4 regions of the Pantoea sp. YU22 genome follow, and region 4 is predicted to be linked to each of the others. Evidence: predicted binding sites of a transcription regulator. Region 4 holds the regulator's gene; each other region holds the start of a gene.
The links. Region 4 encodes PhoB, which activates phosphate uptake and scavenging genes when phosphate is short. Its sites were predicted from a motif close to CTGTCATAAAACTGNCNNAT; they were not measured.
Positions count from the first base shown of each region.

Region 1: serA (phosphoglycerate dehydrogenase) is a predicted target of PhoB. The motif match lies at 2,551-2,570, and genes of this name have one in related genera.
Region 2: pitA (inorganic phosphate transporter PitA) is a predicted target of PhoB. The motif match lies at 3,145-3,164, and genes of this name have one in related genera.
Region 3: glpT (glycerol-3-phosphate transporter) is a predicted target of PhoB. The motif match lies at 3,704-3,723, and genes of this name have one in related genera.

Region 1 covers NZ_RYDU01000010.1:62,637-67,604, forward strand. Annotated here, with positions in the region: gene EKL29_RS14745 (oxidative stress defense protein) at 1-660, shown strand, start outside; gene EKL29_RS14750 (LysR family transcriptional regulator ArgP) at 700-1,605, opposite strand; gene rpiA (ribose-5-phosphate isomerase RpiA) at 1,813-2,472, shown strand; gene serA (phosphoglycerate dehydrogenase) at 2,753-3,991, shown strand; gene EKL29_RS14765 (5-formyltetrahydrofolate cyclo-ligase) at 4,093-4,686, opposite strand; RNA gene ssrS (6S RNA) at 4,762-4,945, opposite strand.
Region 2 covers NZ_RYDU01000007.1:147,977-152,944, reverse strand. Annotated here, with positions in the region: gene rsmJ (16S rRNA (guanine(1516)-N(2))-methyltransferase RsmJ) at 1-98, shown strand, start outside; gene uspA (universal stress protein UspA) at 247-684, opposite strand; gene uspB (universal stress protein UspB) at 1,112-1,447, shown strand; gene pitA (inorganic phosphate transporter PitA) at 1,492-2,994, opposite strand; gene EKL29_RS12455 (NAD(P)/FAD-dependent oxidoreductase) at 3,237-4,421, shown strand; gene EKL29_RS12450 (hypothetical protein) at 4,658-4,855, shown strand; gene EKL29_RS12445 (hypothetical protein) at 4,857-4,968, shown strand, end outside.
Region 3 covers NZ_RYDU01000018.1:25,648-30,615, reverse strand. Annotated here, with positions in the region: gene rhtB (homoserine/homoserine lactone efflux protein) at 1-239, opposite strand, end outside; gene pldB (lysophospholipase L2) at 355-1,338, shown strand; gene yigL (sugar/pyridoxal phosphate phosphatase YigL) at 1,390-2,190, shown strand; gene glpT (glycerol-3-phosphate transporter) at 2,226-3,569, opposite strand; gene EKL29_RS19340 (carboxylate/amino acid/amine transporter) at 3,896-4,750, shown strand; gene EKL29_RS19335 (DUF1456 family protein) at 4,806-4,968, opposite strand, start outside.
Region 4 covers NZ_RYDU01000003.1:155,816-160,783, forward strand. Annotated here, with positions in the region: gene sbcD (exonuclease subunit SbcD) at 1-963, opposite strand, end outside; gene phoB (phosphate response regulator transcription factor PhoB) at 1,159-1,848, shown strand; gene phoR (phosphate regulon sensor histidine kinase PhoR) at 1,863-3,176, shown strand; gene EKL29_RS07400 (PstS family phosphate ABC transporter substrate-binding protein) at 3,195-4,127, shown strand; gene EKL29_RS07405 (cobalamin-independent methionine synthase II family protein) at 4,291-4,968, shown strand, end outside.

The sequences.
Region 1 (4,968 bases), on a different contig from region 4:
CCGAACGGCCCGCATGTGGTGACCTCCGGCCAGGCGACCGTCGATGCGCGCCCGGATATCGCTACGCTCTCTATCGTGGTTAACGTCTCCTCTAAAGATGCGGCGGACGCGAAAAAGCAGGCCGACGATCGCGTTGCGCAATATTTTGATTTTCTGCAAAAAAACGGCATTGAGAAGAAAGATATCGATGCCGCTAACCTCAGCACTCAGCCGGAATATGACTATACCAAAGAGGGCAAGTCGGTGCTGAAAGGCTACCGTGCGGTGCGTCAGGTGCAGGTTACGCTGCGTCAGCTCGATAAGCTGAATGAGCTGCTGGACGGCGCGCTGAAAAGCGGCCTGAACGAGATCCGCTCAGTGGAGCTGGGCGTCACCAACCCCGACAGCTATAAAGCGCAGGCGCGCAAGGCGGCGATTGATAACGCTACGCAGCAGGCTGCAGCGCTGGCGGAGGGCTTTAACGCGAAGCTCGGCTCGGTTTACAGCATCCGCTACCATGTCGCTAATTACCAGCCGATGCCGATGGCGCGCATGTATAAGGCCGCTGCGCCTTCTGCGGATACCTCTGCGCAGCAGACCTACGAGCAGCAGAGCATTCACTTTGACGATCAGGTGGATGTGGTATTCGACATCAAGCCGAATACAGCCGGTTCTCAGTAAAGAAAAAGGGGCGCCTGGCGCCCCTTTTTTACGGGTTTTTCAGGCCGCCAGATCGTCCTGACGCAGCACGCGATGGCCGTGTGAAATCAGCGCGTCGGTGACGCGGCGCATCAGCCGGCTCTCCGGCGCAAAGCGGTGCCAGTAGAGCATGCGGCGCTGGCAGAGGCCCGGCGTCAGGTCCAGCAGTTCGCCGCCCGCCAGTTCGCGCTCAATCTGCAGATGCGGGATCATACAGCAGGTCGAACCCTGCCGCGCCAGCTGCACGAAGGCTTCTGACGAGTTAACGATATGGCAGGGCACGCTGCCGGGCGACAGATCGAAGTTCTGCTGTAAAAAGGCCTGATGCATATCGTCGAGATGGTCGAAAGCGACCGCAGGCGCCTTAAGCAGCGCCGAGCGCGTGACGCCGTTAGGAAAATAACGGGCGGCAAACTCCGGCGAGGCGACAAAGAGATAGTCAAGCGCGCCAAGCTGATCCACCAGGCAGCTCGGCAGCGGCTGCGGCTGAATACTCACCGCACCTACCACTTCGCCACGGCGCAGACGCTCCTGCGTGCGGGTCTCATCTTCGACCTGTAAATTGAGGCGTACCGGCGAGTCCGCCAGCACATCTTTTAGCGCAGGCAGCAGCCAGGTCGCCAGGCTGTCGGCGTTAACCGCCAGCGACAGCAGCAGCGGCGTGGTGCCGCCATTCTCATCGCTCAGCCACTCCTCTTCCAGTAGCTCAACCTGATGCAGCAGCGCCAGCAGTTTCTGGCCTTGCTCGGTGGGGCGCGGCGGCACGGTGCGCACCAGCAGCGGCTGGCCGAACAGGTTTTCCAGCTGTTTAATACGCTGCGATACGGCCGACTGCGTAATGCATAATTTTTGTGCGGCGCGTTCAAAGCCGCGTTCGCGTATCACTGCGTCCAGCGCCTGAAGCGTTCGATAATCGGGGCGTTTCATTGTTGTTCTCTCTCCTTCAGGGTGGACGATACTATGCCACAAAAAATTCATCTGACGCGTCTGAAAGGATCTTTCTGCACGCCGCGCACCGCCTTTTTTGCGGGCTGGCTTCCAAAGCGAATATTCCAGCCTAAACAGCCGCGCACATTCGGCGGGCGTTGATTTATACTACGCGCACTTCGTTGTCGCACAGGTTTTAAACATACCATGACCCAGGATGAACTGAAAAAAGCCGTAGGCTGGGCCGCACTGAAATATGTGCAGCCGGGCACCGTCGTCGGCGTCGGCACCGGCTCCACCGCGGCGCACTTTATTGACGCGCTGGCCACGATGAAACATCAGATTGAAGGCGCGGTCTCCAGCTCGGAAGCCTCAACCCTGAAGCTGAAAGCGCTCGGTATTCCGGTTTTCGATCTCAATGAGATCGACGATCTGTCGATCTACGTTGACGGCGCGGATGAGATCAATCCGCAGATGCAGATGATCAAAGGCGGCGGCGCAGCCCTGACGCGCGAGAAGATCGTGGCGGCCGTCGCGCACAAGTTCATCTGCATCGCCGACGCCTCGAAAGAGGTGGACGTGCTGGGACGGTTTCCGCTGCCGGTAGAGGTGATCCCGATGGCGCGCGCCTATGTTGGCCGTGAACTGGTTAAGCTCGGCGGCCTGCCTGAATATCGCCAGCATGTGGTCACCGACAACGGCAACATCATCCTCGATGTGCATAACCTGCGTATCCTCGATCCGATTGCGCTGGAAAGAACCATTAACGCGCTGCCTGGCGTGGTTACTGTGGGGCTCTTCGCCACGCGCGGTGCCGATATCGCGCTGATCGGCACGCCAGACGGCGTCAAAACCATCGAAAAATGATCTGTCCGGCGCGGAGAACGCGCCGGTTATTTCCTTGCGCAAAACATCTTTTCTTTCATCGCTTAAATTCGGTGACTTATGTCACATAACCGTCATCGACAGCAGGTTCGTTCTTTGTTCCTGGTTCAGCTCCCGATTTTCTGTGGCAATGTGCTGAGCTCAGGCTTCCCCGTGCTGGCGGCATGGCAATCGGTTGTATTGCCGCAGGCGTAAATTTTGATATTTTGACAGAAGGCGCGCTTATGGCGGCCATTGTTGAAATCACAATAGGGTCGGGGAAATGGCAAAGGTATCACTGGAAAAAGACAAGATTAAGTTCCTGCTGGTGGAAGGCGTCCACCAGAGCGCGCTGGAGAATCTGCGCGCGGCGGGTTACACCAATATCGAATTCCATAAAGGCGCGATGGATGACGAAGCGCTGAAATCCTCCATTCGGGATGCGCACTTCATCGGCATCCGCTCCCGTACCCAACTGACGGAAGAGATCTTCGCCGCGGCGGAAAAACTGGTCGCCGTAGGCTGCTTCTGTATCGGCACCAATCAGGTCGATCTCAACGCGGCGGCGACGCGCGGCATTCCGGTCTTTAACGCCCCGTTCTCCAATACCCGCTCGGTCGCTGAGCTGGTCATCGGCGAAATGTTGCTGATGCTGCGTGGTATTCCTGAGGCGAACGCCAAAGCGCACCGCGGCATCTGGAATAAAAACGCTGTTGGCTCTTTCGAAGCGCGCGGCAAAAAGCTCGGCATCATCGGCTATGGCCATATCGGTATGCAGCTTGGCGTGCTGGCTGAAAGCCTGGGGATGCACGTCTTCTTTTACGACATTGAAAACAAACTGCCGCTGGGCAACGCCACCCAGGTGCGTCACCTTGCCGACCTGCTGAATATGAGCGACGTGGTGAGCCTGCATGTGCCAGAAACCCCGTCAACTCAGGATATGATCGGCGCGCAGGAGCTGGCGCAGATGAAGAAGGGCGCCTTGCTGATCAACGCCTCGCGCGGCACCGTGGTTGATATTCCAGCGCTGTGCGACGCCTTGTCGAGCAAACACCTTGCGGGCGCCGCGATCGACGTCTTCCCGCTTGAGCCTGCGACCAACAGCGAGCCGTTCAATTCGCCGCTGTGCGAGTTCGACAACGTGATCCTGACGCCGCATATCGGCGGCTCCACCCAGGAGGCGCAGGAAAATATCGGTATCGAAGTCGCTGGCAAGCTGGCCAAATATTCCGATAACGGTTCAACGCTCTCTGCGGTTAATTTCCCGGAAGTGTCGCTGCCGATGCATGGCGCCAGCGCCAGCCGCCTGCTGCACATTCATGAAAACCGTCCGGGCGTGTTAACGGCGATTAACCAGATCTTTGCCGAGCAGGGCGTCAATATCGCCGCGCAGTTCCTGCAGACCTCGCCGATGATGGGTTATGTCGTGATTGATATCGATGCGCCGCAGGATCAGGCGGACAAAGCGCTGCAGCTGATGAAGGCGATTCCGGGCACCATTCGCGCCCGTCTGCTCTACTGATTCCGCTTCAACAGAAAATGCGCCGTCTGCTTCTTTCTCCAGACGGCGCATCACTGTAAAACCCCGACGCCGGTCACTGAGAAGGTGTCAGACAACCACTTCTATTCCCACTGCCACAGACGCGACGGCGTCAGCACCGCAGGCAAGGGGACATCCCACTCCTCCGTTGGCAGCCGCTCTACCTGCTGACAGTCATGCGCCACGCCAACCGGCAGAAAGCCATGCTGACGCCAGTTCTGCAGGGTGCGATCGTAAAAGCCGCCGCCCATGCCGAGACGCTGCCCGCTGTCGTCAAAAGCGACCAGTGGCACCATCATGACATCCAGCCGATCCAGCGTAATCATCTGACGGATATCGAGCGGCGGTTCGGGAATGCGCAGTTTATTTGGCGTCAGCACCGTTTCAGGCGTGTAACGCAGGAACAGCAGATGGCCAGAGGCGAAAGGGTGCAGCACCGGCAGGTAAACCTGTTTTTTTTGCTGCCAGAGCTTAGCGATGAGCGGACGGGTATTAAGCTCACCATCTATCGACAAAAAGAGCGCGATATGGCTGGCGTTAGCGAGGGGGGCAAAGTTAACGGCATGTTCCGCCAGACGATCGGCTGCCTGTTCCTGCTGTTCAGGCGTCAGGGAGCGGCGCAGATGGCGCACATGCTGGCGGATATGGTGTCGATCGAGCAGAGAGGGATGAGACACAGAAACCCCGTTGATAAGTCGCTGACTGAGCAACTATATCATTCACAACGGGGAAAAACAGATGCAAAACGTAAGGAGATCTCCGAGATGCCGCCGCAGGCTGTAACCCTTGAACCCTTGGTTCAAGGTGAATGTGCCGTCGCAACCATCAGGCTTCTCGGACGAACCGAGCATGCTCACAGGTTACAGAGCGCCACACTCTGTTGGTATGAAATATCGGCTCAGGGGACTGGCCCGCTTGCAAACATCTCAGAGAAAATGGACTTCACCGTTACTGTAACA
Region 2 (4,968 bases), on a different contig from region 4:
GTCCTGATTATGCGCCGCCGCTGGCAGGCGTCGCGACGCAGTCGGCGGTAGTGACCAAAAGCCATCGCTTCGATATCTATCCGCCGCTCGGCCAGTAGGGCAGCAAGCCGGAAAGTAAAGCCGTCTGTTACCTGAGTCAGCAGAGTGACGAGGGAAGTTAATTTACCTGTAATGGCGTTCAGGCCAGAGGCAGGGTAAAACAGGTCAGGCTGAAAAAAGCCGGTTCTCGCCGGCTTTTTTCTGCTGTTATTCGTCGTCCGCGTCGCGCAACGGAACAATCAGCATATCGATATGCACGGTGTTGATCAGCTGGCGCGCCGACGACATCAGCTTGCTCCAGAAGTCCTGATGATGGCCGCACACTACCAAATCCACATCATATTTTTTAATCGCATCGACCAGCACCTGGCCGAGATCGCCGCTGCCGCTCAGGGTTTCGCTAATAGGATAACCTGCCGCATCCGACAGCCCGCGCAGCGCAGTGTGCGTCTCTTCCGAGATGCGCTTCTGCATATCGCCCAGATTAACGTCAATCAGGCCGGTATAGAGATCGGAATAGTTCACGTCGACGTGAATCAGCGAAATTTTGGCGTCGTAGGGACGCGCCAGCGAAACGGCTTTATCCACCAGTAGCTGGCTTTCGGGAGAAAGGTCTACCGCAATCAGGATATGTTTATAAGCCATGATATAACTCCTTTCACAAGATTCAGGATGGCGACCTGTCTTCCTCTCGCGTCATTGCCTGCGCAATCCTTTACGCGAACGGGCGATGCCTGTCACCAGATGTGTGCTGTCGGTGCTCCCGACAGATAGTTATTATGCCTTTAGTATAGCGGCGACGGATAACAAATGCTCCCGTACGCGCTTCGGTTGTGAATGAGATCAAGGCTTATCGCGTTTTTCGCTCGCGGCGAACGAAAATCATCGCTGGAAAAGAGTTAAAAATTTCTCCTACACTACAAATTAACGGTGGTACTCGTCTGGTGCCGACCGCGTATGTTTGCCAAAAAAAACAGATCTGTTCAGGTCACTCAGTGGTCGGCTTTTTCCCGTAGAGCATAAGGCGCAGCCGCGCTTAACCTGTCTCTGCGGCTCCAGTCGGGAGGGGAATATGATCAGCACTATCGCGCTTTTCTGGGCTCTTTGTGTGGTATGTATTGTGAATATGGCGCGCTACTTTTCGTCTTTGCGCGCGCTGCTGGCGGTGCTGCGAGGCTGTGATCCCTTACTCTATCAGTACGTCGACGGGGCCGGTTTCTTTACGTCGCACGGCCAGCCGAGCAAACAGGTGCGGCTGGTGCGTTATATCTGGGCAAAACGCTATCTCGACCATCACGACGAAGAGTTTATTCGTCGCTGCGAGCGGGTGCGCGGTCAGTTTATCTTAACCAGCGCCTTATGCGGCTTAGTGATCCTCAGCCTGATTTGCCTGGCGATCTGGCATTAGAAATAAAAAAGGGCGACTTGCGTCGCCCTTGATACTGAAGCCTGTTACACCAGCTTCAGCGCCAGCCAGTAAAGGCATCCCGACAGCAGAATACACACCGGCAGCGTAAAGACCCACGCCATGGCGATATTCTTGATGGTGCGGCTCTGCAGTCCGCCGCCGTCCACCAGCATGGTGCCCGCGACCGACGACGACAGGATATGCGTGGTGGAAACCGGCATACCCGTGTAGCTGGCGATACCAATCGAGACCGCTGCGGTAACCTGCGCCGACATGCCCTGCGCGTAGGTCATGCCTTTTTTACCAATCTTTTCGCCAATGGTGGTGGCGACGCGACGCCAGCCGATCATGGTGCCGATGCCGAGCGCCAGCGCGACCGCCATAATAATCCACACCGGCGCGTACTCGATGGTGCCCAGCAGATCGGTTTTCAGCTTGCCGAGGAAGCGTTGATCGTCGGCGCTGGTTTCCGGCAGCTTGGCCGCTTTATCGGCGGTATCGGCGATGCACAGCAGCAGGCGACGCATCTGGCTGCGCTGCTCGACGGTAAGCTGCTCATAGCTCTGCAGATTGTTATTCAGCAGGTTCTGCGCATGCTGAACCGCCTGCAGCGCACGGGCGCTGTCGCAGTGGAACTGCTGCGGGCCGGACGGCGTCTCTTCTGGCGTCGGCAGGGCAGGCGGCGCCATCTGAATGATGTGCGTCAGCGCCTCGCTGTGCTGCTGATAATACTGCTCAAGGTGATTGACCGCGTCGCGCGTACGCGTGATGTCGTAACCGCTGGCGTTCATATTGACCACGAAACCAGCGGGTGCGACGCCAATCAGCACCAGCATAATCAGGCCGATGCCTTTCTGGCCGTCGTTAGCGCCGTGCGAGTAGCTGACGCCGATCGCCGAGACGATCAGAGCGATACGCGTCCAGAAAGGCGGTTTTTTCTTACCGTCGATCTTCTCGCGGTCAGCGGGGGTCATATGGATGCGCGCGCGCTTTTTAGTGCTGCTCCAGTAGCGACGCAGCAGGAAAATCAGGCTGCCTGCGATGATCAGACCAACAATCGGCGACAGAATCAGCGACAGGAAGATATTGATTACTTTGGGGATATTCAGCGCATCGATCACCGAGGTGCCGGTCATCAGCGCGTTGGTGAGACCGATGCCGATAATCGCGCCAATCAGCGTATGCGAACTGGAGGCCGGCAGACCGAGATACCAGGTGCCAAGGTTCCAGATAATCGCGGCCAGCAGCATGGAAAAGACCATCGCCAGGCCATGCGCAGAGCCAACATTCAATAACAGATCGGTAGGAAGCATATGCACGATAGCGTAAGCGACGCTTAAGCCACCAAGCAGGACGCCAAGGAAGTTAAATACGCCCGCCATCACCACAGCAAGCTGTGCGCGCATCGCGCGGGTATAAATAACCGTCGCCACTGCGTTGGCCGTGTCGTGAAAGCCATTGATTGCTTCATAAAACAATACAAACAGCAGGGCAAGAACCAATAACAGGCCGGTACTGAGGTCAAGACCAGCGAACAAATGTAGCATAAACATTACGCCATTTTTGAGGACATGAGCGCGGCGCATTATCTGCGACAATGCACGGTATGGGAAAGCAAAATATAGCCTTGTTTTGACTTAGGAATGTCTTAAATCACCTGGTTTCGCCTAAAAGTGTCTTAAAATTAGGCATTTACAATATGACATAATTACGACAACTTTTTGACGCTGGCGTCATGCAGAGCAGACCTCTACAATCAGCGCCTCTTAAGACAGGCAGGGCGAACGCAGTGGAAAAGTTTGACGTTATTATTATCGGCGCCGGTGCGGCGGGACTGTTTTGCGCGGCGCAGGCCGGGCAGCGAGGCCGACGCGTGCTGTTGCTGGATAACGGCAAAAAGCCCGGGCGCAAGATTCTGATGTCAGGCGGTGGTCGCTGCAACTTCACCAATATGTACACCGATCCCGCCGCCTATCTCTCGCACAATCCCCACTTCTGCAAATCGGCGCTGGCGCGCTATACCCAGTGGGATTTTATCGATCTGGTTAACCGCCACCATATTGCGTATCACGAAAAGACGCTGGGCCAGCTCTTTTGCGACGACTCGGCGGCGCAGATTGTCGATATGCTGATGGCGGAGTGCGAAAAAGGTCAGGTCACACTGCGCCTGCGCAGCGAGGTGCTGAGCGTCGCGCGTGAAGAGGCGGGCTATACGCTACAGCTTAACGGCGCGACGGTTCAGGCGGAGAAGCTGGTGATCGCCAGCGGCGGTTTATCTATGCCGGGTCTCGGCGCATCGCCTTTCGGCTATAAGATTGCCGAACAGTTCGGCCTGAAAGTCTACCCGACACGCGCCGCGCTGGTGCCGTTTACCCTGCATAAGCCGCTGCTTGAGCGGCTACAGACCCTTTCCGGCGTCGCGCTCGATACCACAATCGAAGCGCAGGACGGCACGCTCTTTAAAGAGGCGATGCTGTTTACCCATCGCGGTCTTTCCGGCCCGGCGGTCCTGCAAATTTCCAGCTACTGGCAGCCGGGCGAGCACATTACCGTTAACCTGTCGCCCGCCACCTCGCTCGATGACTTCATCAACGCGCAGCGCGAGGCGCATCCGAACCTGAGCCTGAAAAACAGCCTGGCGAAGCTGTTGCCGAAACGTCTGGTAGAGGTGCTGCAGGAGATGAAGCTGGTGCCGGACGTGACGCTGAAGCAGCTCAACAGCAAACAACAGGCTGAACTGGCGCAGACGTTACATCAGTGGCGCGTGCAGCCGAACGGCACCGAAGGCTACCGCACCGCGGAGGTGACGCTGGGCGGCGTCGATACCACGCAGCTCTCGTCGAAGACCATGGAGGCGCGGGATGTGCCGGGGCTCTATTTTATCGGCGAAGTGGTGGACGTCACCGGCTGGCTGGGCGGCTATAACTTTCAGTGGGCGTGGAGCTCAGCCTGGGCGTGCGCGCAGGCGCTGTAATGGCTTTATTCGGCGTCATTTCTCCCTTTCTGGCTCTGCCGCAGCCGGTGTGGCGCCGCGCTGAAAACGCCAGCCAGCGATAAATCCTCTCGCCGCCATAGCGCGGCTTCTCCTTGTTCCGCTGACCAGCCGCTTCGCTAATCCTCTTAGCCGCACTACTTTTAGACTAATCCGCCTGGCGCGTTTGCCGCCTGGATTTCATACTTCTGATTTACCACAAAGGAGATCCGCCCCCAATGCTCACCTTTATGCGTTCCCTGTTTTCCAGCCCCGAAAGCTTTATCAGAGGCATGTCGCGTCAGGATTTAAATGATTCCATCGCCGATGGCGAGCGCATCATTATCGACGAAGACGGCAACGCTTCGGTAAACGTGCTGAGTGAGGAAGTGCATGAGGATTTCGCCCGCCACATCGAAACGCTAAAAGGAGTTTAAGATGGGTACGGCGATATTCATGGTGCTGATGGTATGCGGCTACTGGTACACCAGCCGCGATCTCTCCAGCCGTTTTAAAATCCGTCGCAGCTTCGGCTGGGATGTCTATTTTC
Region 3 (4,968 bases), on a different contig from region 4:
GCGCCCGCCCACTTCAGAATTTCGAACGCCAGCAGCGACTGCGAAAAGAGCGCGCCCAGACCGATCCCCACCAGCACAATATGAATCGCCAGCCCAAGCTGCAGACCGCTAATAGAGGCCGCTGCGCCGCGATAGCCGTGGCTGATGCCGGTGCTCATGGTATTAATCGCGCCGGAGCCCGGCGACAGGCTGAGGATAGTGGTAGTAAGAAGGTAGGTCAGCCACCATTCAGTGGTCATGGGTTGCGCTCCCTGTCTGGGCGGAAATGTGACACAATACGCCAGAAACAAGCGCGGCGCTACGGGCTGCATGCGCAGCCTGTTACTCTTTAATCGCGCATCTGCAGGGGGTTGGATGGAACGACATAAAGCGAGCTGGCTCAATCGGGAAAAAGCCTTTGCCGCCTTTGCGCACGGTCCGCTGCTCGACTTCTGGCACCGCCGCGAAGAGCGTGAATTTATCGGCGTGGAAAACGTTACGCTGCGCTATGTGCGTTTCACTGCACCGCAACATAAGCGCGTTATTCTTATCGTACCTGGACGTATTGAAAGCTACGTCAAATATCCTGAACTCGCATATGACCTGTTTCACTGCGGCTTTGACGTGGTAATCCTCGATCATCGCGGGCAGGGACGTTCCGATCGCCTGCTGCAGGATACCCATCGCGGCCATGTCGTGGAGTTCACGCACTACGTAGATGACTTAGAGACTCTCTACCTGAAAGAGATCGTCGGTGGTCATTACCAGCGCCGTTACGCGCTGGCGCATTCGATGGGCGGCGCGATCCTGGCGCTGTTTCTGGCGCGTCAGCCGCAGGCGTTTCACGCCGTAACGCTGGTGGCGCCGATGTTCGGCATCGCGCTGCCGATGCCCTCGTTCCTGGCGAACCGCATCCTCGACTGGGCGGAAAAGCGACCGGCGATCCGCGATGGGTATGCGCTCGGCACCGGGCGCTGGCGTGCCCATCCGTTCGGCATCAATCGCCTGACGCACAGTGCGGAGCGCTACCGCCGTAGCCTGCGCTTTTACGCTGACGATCCCGCTATTCGCGTGGGCGGCCCGACCTATCACTGGGTACGTGAAGGCATCCATGCCGGGCGCAATATCCTGAGCGTGGCAAACACTATCACTACGCCGGTCCTGCTGCTGCAGGCGGGCGACGACCGCGTGGTGGATAACCGTTCGCAGGATCTCTTCTGCGCGGCGATGGCGCAGGCGGGTCATCGATGCGAGACGCGCCTGATTAAAGAAGCGCGCCATGAAATCCTGTTTGAAAAAGATGCCATGCGCGCTGAGGCGCTCAACGCGCTGGTCGATTTTTTCGAGGCGCACCCGTAATTCGAATCGCTACCTTACCGGCTACGGCCTAAAACAATACCTGAGGTTTTCATGTTTCAAATCGTCGCATCCGATCTGGATGGCACGCTGCTCTCTCCTGAACATCGCCTGACGCCTTACGCGCACGATACTCTGCAACAGCTGGTGGCGCGCGATATCCACTTTGTTTTCGCTACCGGACGCCATTACATCGACGTGGGGCAGATGCGCGATAAGCTGGGCATTCCCGCTTATATGATTACCTCTAACGGCGCGCGCGTGCACAATGCCGAGGGCGAGCTGGTGTTCAGCCACAACCTTGACGAAGATATCGCGCTGGAGCTTTACGAGCTGCACTACGCCAGTCCCGCTATCCTGACGCACGTCTACCGCGACGATGAGTGGTTTATGAGCCGCGCGCATCCGGCGGAACAGGACTATTTTCGCGAGTCCGTATTCACTTATCAGGTTTATGAGCCAGGCATGTTGCCCGGCGATAATATCAGCAAGGTCTTTTTCACCAGCGACGATCCCGACGCGCTCATTCCGCTTGAGCTGGCGCTGCAGGCGCGCTGGGGCGATCGCGTCAACGTCAGCTTTTCGCTGCCTACCTGCCTGGAGGTGATGGCGGGCGGCGTGTCGAAAGGGCATGCGCTGGAAGCGGTGGCGAAACAGCTTGGGCACTCGCTAAAAGGGTGTATCGCCTTCGGCGACGGCATGAATGATGTAGAGATGCTGAGCATGGCGGGCAAAGGCTGCATTATGCGCAACGCCCATCAGCGGCTGAAAGATACGTTGCCTGAACTGGAAGTGATTGGCAGCAATGCAGAAGACGCCGTGCCGCATACGCTGCGCACGCTGTTTTTATCCTGACGGCCAAAGGGCCGGCGCGATGCCGGCCCCTTTAGTTATGACGCCAGTTGCTGCTTGTGTTTGCGTTCATTAATCATGGTTAACAGCAGCAGGATCACCGCCAGTACGCAGCCCACCACCATCACCAGAAAGCCGCCGTTCCAGCCGAAAAAGTCGACGGTATAGCCCACAATGGCGCTGGCCGCGACCGATCCGCCGAGATAGCCGAACAGGCCGGTAAAGCCTGCTGCGGTGCCCGCCGCTTTTTTCGGTGCCAGCTCCAGCGCATGCAGACCGATCAGCATCACCGGGCCGTAAATCAAAAAGCCGATCACGATCATACAGGCCATATCCACGCCGGGATTGCCCGCCGGATTAAACCAGTAGACTACCGTGGCGATGGTTACCAGCGTCATAAAGAAGACGCCGGTCGCGCCGCGGTTCCCCTTGAACACTTTATCCGACATCCAGCCGCACAGCAGCGTGCCGGGGATCCCGGCGTACTCGTAAAAGAAGTAGGCCCAGGAAGACTTATCCAGCGTGAAGTGCTTCACCTCTTTCAGATAGGTTGGCGACCAGTCGAGAATGCCGTAGCGCAGCAGATAGATAAAGACGTTGGCCAGCGCGATATACCACAGCAGCTTATTGGGCAGCACATACTGGGTGAAAATCTGCTTCGCCGTCAGCTCCTCTTCATGCGTGGCGCTGTAGTCCAGCGGGTAGTCATTTTTGTACGCCTCAATGGGCGGCAACCCGCAGGACTGCGGTGTGTCGCGCATCAGCGCAAAGGCGATCAGCGCCACGGCGATGGCGGCGAAAGCGGGCATATAGAGCGCCGCTTTCCAGTCGCTGAACCAGGCCATGCCGAGCAGGAACAGCAGCGGCGGAAGGCCGCCGCCGACGTTATGGGCGCAGTTCCACACCGAGACGATGCCGCCGCGCTCTTTCTGCGACCACCAGTGCACCATAGTGCGTCCGCAGGGGGGCCAGCCCATGCCCTGGAACCAGCCGCAAATAAACAGCAGGGCGAACATCACCATAATGCTGGAGGTCGCCCAGGGCACGAAGCCCATTATCAGCATTACCGCAGCAGCGAGGATCAGTCCGGCAGGCAAGAAGACACGCGGATTAGAGCGATCCGAGACCGAACCCATAATGAATTTCGAAAAGCCATACGCAATAGAGATGCCGGAAAGCGCAAAGCCGAGATCGCCGCGCGAAAAGCCTTGCTCTACCAGATAGGGCATCGCCAGCGCGAAGTTTTTGCGTACCAGATAGTAGGCGGCGTAGCCAAAGAAGATCCCGAAGAAGATCTGCCAGCGCAGGCGGCGATATAAAGGATCAACCTGATCGTCCGCTACCTGCGGTCGATGAGGCGCGGGTTTAAAGATACTCAGCATAGCTGCCCTCCCAGGCGGTATTGTCGTTATGGGAAATGGAAATGAGCGGATATGCCCAGAGGTTGCGCCGCCATGTTCCTTTTCGCGTTTATTATGGCGTTTTTCGCGCATGCTGGCTGTGACAGTTGACACATTTGTTACACTTTTATGACAATCACGTCGAGTTAAATTCACACAGAGGTGTTAAACGCGCATGGCTGATAAAACGATCGGGTGCAATGCACGCTAAACGTCTTGTTTGTGAACAGTTGTCAACCAAAAAGCGCCGCGTGCGCAGAGGACATTGATTACACTAGCCGCCTCTCTCTTTTTTCAGGATTGACGCTGTGCTGTTACTGATCGTTACCACCATTCTTTGGGCTTTTTCGTTTAGCCTGATCGGAGAATATCTGGCGGGGCAGGTAGATACCTGGTTCTCCGTTCTGATGCGCCTGGCGCTGGCGGCGCTGGTGTTTTTACCCTTTCTGCGCTGGCGCGGCTACCGTCCGTCCACGCTGCTGCTCTATATGCTGGTGGGCATGCTTCAGCTTGGCATCATGTATCTGATCAGCTTCGAGGCTTACCTTTACCTCAGCGTATCGGAGTTCCTGCTGTTTACCGTCATGACGCCGCTCTATGTCACCCTGATTTATGATCTGATCAGCAAGCGGCCGCTGCGTATTGGCTACGCCTTCAGCGCGCTGCTGGCGGTCGCGGGCGCGGCGATTATTCGCTATGACAAGGTCAGCGATCATTTCTGGTTGGGTCTGCTGCTGGTGCAGCTGGCGAATATCTGCTTTGCCGTAGGTATGGTGGGTTACAAGCGTCTCCAGGAAACCCGGCCAATGCCGCAGCACACCGCCTTTTCCTGGTTTTATCTCGGCGCGGTGCTGATCGCGATTATCGCCTGGTGTCTCTGGGGCAACGCCGCGAAGCTGCCGACCACCTCGCTACAGTGGGGCATTCTGGTCTGGCTGGGCGTGGCGGCGTCAGGGCTGGGCTACTTTATGTGGAACTACGGCGCCACGCAGGTGGATGCGGGCACGCTGGGCATTATGAACAATATGCACGTTCCGGCGGGACTGCTGGTCAATCTGGCTATCTGGCAGCAGAAGCCGCACTGGCCCAGTTTTATCGCCGGGGCGCTGGTGATTTTCGCCTCGCTGTATGTGCATAAGCGCTGGGTAGTACGCAATAACTAGCGCCGACAGTCAGGGCAGGGGCCAGACAGGCTTCACGCCCTGACTGAGGTTGGGATTATTTTGATTTCGCCGCCTGCGTCGGGCGCAGCGTCAGCGTCAGGCCCTTTAAAAAATTCCGCATAATCTGGTCGCCACATTCGCGATAGTTTTTATGATCCGGCTTGCGGAAAATCGCGCCTATTTCCGCCTGGGAAACCGAGAAGTTGGCTTTAGCCAGC
Region 4 (4,968 bases):
CTGCAGATCGCTGAGAAACTCCTCGGTGGTGACCTCAATATCGAGCCATACCGGCTTCTCGCCTTCATGGGCGGCGAAAGGTGCCAGCTGGGCTTCGATCTGCGCCAGCGAGCCTTTCAGCATTTTCATCGGCTGGAACGGCGGTACCGGCAGCGCTGTGACGTTTTGTAAGCCTGCGTTACCCAGCTCCACTAAAAACACGCTCTTTTCGCTGCCGAGCTCGTCGAAGCTGAGCGGTAGAGGCGAGCCGCTGTAGCGGATATGATCGCTGTTGGCGACGCGCTGGGCGCGATGGATATGGCCGAGCGCCACGTAATCGACGTCGGGAAAAGCTGACGCGGGAAAGGCGTCGAGCGTGCCGATATAGATATCGCGCACTGAGTCGCTTTTGCTGACGCCGACGGTGGTGAGGTGGCCGGTGGCGATCACCGGCAGCGTCAGCGGATGCGCGCGCGCCGCGTCGACGCTGCGCTGATAATGCGCGGCTATCGCTTCCAGCAGGCTGAGCTGCTTCTCGCGCCCCGACTGGCCCGGCCGGCTGCGCATAATATCGCGCGGACGCAGATAGGGAATGGCGCACAGGAGCGCGCCCGGCTCGCCGGCGCGATCCCGCAGCAGCAGCAGGTTATGATCCGCCTGCGGCGTGGTGATCACCTGGGTATTAAGACAGGCGAGCAGCGCGCGCGACTCGTTGAGCGTGGCGACCGAGTCATGGTTGCCCGCCAGCACCACCAGCTGGCAGCCGGTGGGCTGCAGCGCCACCACGAAACGGTTAAAAAGTTCACGCGCGTAGCTTGGCGGCGTGCCGCTATCAAAGAGATCGCCTGCGACGATCAGCGCATCGACCTGATGCTCTTCAATGCGCGCCAGCAGCCAGTCCAGAAAAGCCTGGTGCTCAGCCGCCCGGCTCTTGTTATAGAAAAACTGACCGAGGTGCCAGTCCGCGGTGTGAATGATGCGCATAAAACTCCCTGCCGTAACGGTTTGCCGGACGATTATACCGGCTATGGCGCAAAAGCGAAAAAAGCCGCGCCGGCTGTCATAAAGCAGTGTTAAAGCGCTGATTAAGCGGCTATGTTTTTCATAAAAGTGTCATAAATCTGACGCATAATGGCGCCGCATATAACGGTGACAGCGGTCACATCAGCAGGAGTTACAATGGCTAAGCGCATTTTGGTTGTGGAAGATGAAGCCCCTATCCGTGAAATGTTGTGCTTCGTTCTGGAGCAGAACGACTACCAGCCCATCGAGGCCGAGGATTATGACAGCGCGGTAGGGAAACTGATTGAGCCCTGGCCAGATTTAATTCTGCTGGACTGGATGTTGCCGGGCGGCAGCGGTATTCAGTTTATTAAACATCTGAAGCGCGAAGCGCTGACCCGCGATATTCCGGTGATGATGCTGACGGCGCGCGGCGAAGAGGAAGATCGCGTGCGCGGTCTGGAAGTGGGCGCGGACGACTATATCACCAAGCCTTTCTCGCCGAAAGAGCTGATGGCGCGTATCAAGGCGGTAATGCGCCGCATTTCGCCGATGGCGGTGGAAGAGGTGATCGAGATGCAGGGCCTGAGTCTGGACCCTTCGTCGCACCGCGTGATGTCGGAGTCGACGCCGCTGGAAATGGGGCCGACCGAATATAAACTGCTGCACTTCTTTATGACGCATCCAGAGCGCGTCTACAGCCGCGAACAGCTGCTGAACCACGTCTGGGGCACCAATGTGTACGTGGAGGATCGCACCGTTGACGTGCACATCCGCCGCTTACGTAAGGCGCTGGAAGTTTCCGGCCATGACCGCATGGTTCAAACCGTTCGCGGTACGGGGTATCGTTTCTCCGCCCGCTACTAAACGGAGTCTTAACCGTGCTGGAACGACTCTCCTGGAAGAGATTGCTCTCTGAGCTGGCGCTGGCGTCTCTGCCCGCGCTGATTATCGGGCTGATTTTCGGTTATCTGCCCTGGCTACTGCTGATTAGCGCCCTGGCGGTGCTGCTGTGGCACTTTCACAATCTGATGCGCCTGTCGCACTGGCTGTGGGTGGATCGCACCATGACGCCCCCAACGGGCCAGGCGAGCTGGGAGCCGCTGTTTTACGGCCTTTATCAGATGCAGCTGCGCAACCGGCGGCGGCGGCGCGAGCTGGGCAATCTGATTAAGCGCTTTCGCAGCGGCGCCGAGACGCTGCCCGACGCGGTGGTGCTGACCACGGAAGAGGGCACCATTTTCTGGTGCAACGGGCTGGCGCAGCAGCATCTTGGCTTGCGCTGGCCGGAAGATAACGGGCAGAACATCCTTAACCTGCTGCGCTATCCCGAATTCTCCCGCTACATCCGCCAGCGCGATTTCAATAAGCCGCTCACCTTAATCCTGAATAACCAGCACCATATGGAGTTCCGCGTTATGCCCTATAGCGAAGGGCAGTGGCTGATGGTGGCGCGCGACGTCACGCAGATGCACCAGCTGGAGGGCGCGCGCCGCAACTTTTTCGCCAACGTCAGCCACGAGCTGCGCACGCCGCTTACGGTGCTGCAGGGCTATCTGGAGATGATGAACGACTCGGTAATGAACGAGCGCTCGCGCGGCAAGGCGCTGCAGACTATGCAGGAGCAGACGCGCCGGATGGACAGCCTGGTGCGCCAGCTGCTGACGCTGTCGCGTATCGAGGCCGCGCCAGCGATCGATATGAAAGAGACGGTAGACGTGCCGATGATGCTGCATCTGCTGCAGCGCGAAGCGGAGACGCTGAGCAGCGGCCGCCACGAGATCCATTTTCATACCGACCCGCATCTCAAGGTGCTCGGCGATGACGATCAGCTGCGCAGCGCCATCTCTAACCTGGTCTATAACGCGGTGAACCATACGCCGGAAGGCACCCGTATCGACATCAGCTGGCTGCGCAACCGGCAGGGCGCGCAGTTTAAGGTATGCGACAACGGGCCTGGTATTCCGGCTGAACATCTGCCGCGCCTGACGGAGCGCTTCTACCGCGTAGATAAGGCGCGCTCGCGCGCAACCGGCGGCAGCGGGCTGGGACTGGCGATCGTTAAGCACGCCCTCAGCCACCATAACGCGCGGCTGGAGATCACCAGCATTCCCGATAAAGAGACCTGTTTTACCTTTACGCTGCCGTCGAGGTTGATCGTCAGCGCGGGATTGCAGGAGAATGCCGTCCATTAACCGTTAATGGAATCTTTCATGCGCGCCTTGCTGCTGTTGCTTTCACTTTTTATGCCCGCGATGACGCTGGCGGCGCCGCAGCCCGAAATGCTGACCGGCAACCTCAGCAGCGTCGGATCAGACACGCTGGGCACGCTGATGATGCTATGGAGCGAGGATTTCAGCGCGCTGGCGCCGGGCGTGAATTTGCAGGTGCAGGCCTCTGGCTCTTCCACCGCGCCGACCGCGCTGGCGGCAGGCGCCGCGCAGCTAGGCCCGATGAGCCGTCCCATGCAGGCGGAAGAGCGACAAACCTTTCAGGCGCGCTATGGCTATGCGCCTCTCGCCGTACCGGTGGCGCTCGACGCGCTGGTGGTGGTGGTCAATCAGCGCAACCCGCTGACGCAGATCGATATGCGCCAGCTGGACGCTATTTTTTCCGTGACGCGCCTGTGCGGTGCGACTCAGGTGCCAACGCGCTGGGGCGATATGGGCGAGCGCCAGCCCGACTGGGCGCGCCGACCGATCCAGCGCTACGGGCGCAATTCCGCCTCGGGGACCTGGGGTTTCTTTAAACAGCAGGCGCTGTGCAACGGCGATTTTCGTTCTGACGTGGCGGAGTTTCCCGGCTCAGCGGCCGTGGTACAGGCGGTCGCCGCTAATCCGCGCAGCATCGGCTACGCCAGCTTCGGCTTTCATCTCAGCGGTGTGAAGATGCTCGCTGTAGTCGATGCGCAGGGCGCGGCGGTCGCACCGGACGCCGACTCTATCCGCAGCGGGCGTTATCCCTGGGCGCGCCCGCTCTATATCTACGTTAATAAACCCCCTGGCAAACCACTGCCGCCGCTGGTAAATGCCTTTTTACATCAGGTGCTCTCGCCGCAGGGGCAGCAGCGAGTCAGCGAGGCAGGCTATCTGCCGTTATCGGCGGCGCAGCGCGCGCAGGCGCTGGCGGCGATTGAAGCGCAGTGAACGCTAACATGAATTTTTTTCATCACAGCTGAAATTTCTTCTGTTGCAGATGAACCGCGCTCATGTCACTCTGTTTCCAGACGTTTAGCCATCCAGATGGCTGCACATAACTTAGCGAAATTATTCCCTGCCGTAATTAACGGTCAGGGTGTCAGGAGTGAAGATGACCGTACAGACCGCCCCCTTCCGCGCCGATACCGTCGGCAGCTTCCTGCGTCCCGCCGCGATTAAAAATGCGCGCGAGCAATATGCCGCTGGGCAGATCGATAAAACCGAGCTGACCCGTGTCGAAGATGAAGCGATTCGCGACGTCGTCAGCAAGCAGATCGCCAACGGTTTGCAGGTGGTGACCGACGGCGAATTCCGCCGCGCCTGGTGGCACTTCGACTTTTTCGGCGGGCTGGAGGGCGTTGAGCTGTTCGAAGCTGAGCAGGGCATTCAGTTTAACGGCGTGCAGACCAAAGCACACGGCGTGCGCGTTGTGGGCAAGCTGGGCTTTCGCGATCACCCGATGCTGCAGCATTTCCGGTTCCTGCAAAGTATCGCAGGCAATGCAGTGCCGAAGATGACCATTCCCAGCCCGAGCGTGCTGCACTTCCGCGGCGGCCGCAAGGTGATCGACGAGACCGTTTATCCCGATCTGGCGGACTACTTTGACGATCTGGCCGAAACCTATAAAACAGCGATTAAAGCCTTTTACGATGCGGGCTGCCGCTATCTGCAGCTGGATGATACCGTCTGGGCCTATCTCTGCTCGGAAGATCAGAAGCGTCAGATCCGCGAGCGCGGCGACGATCCTGAGCAGCTGGCGCATACTTATGCCCGCGTGCTTAACAAGGCG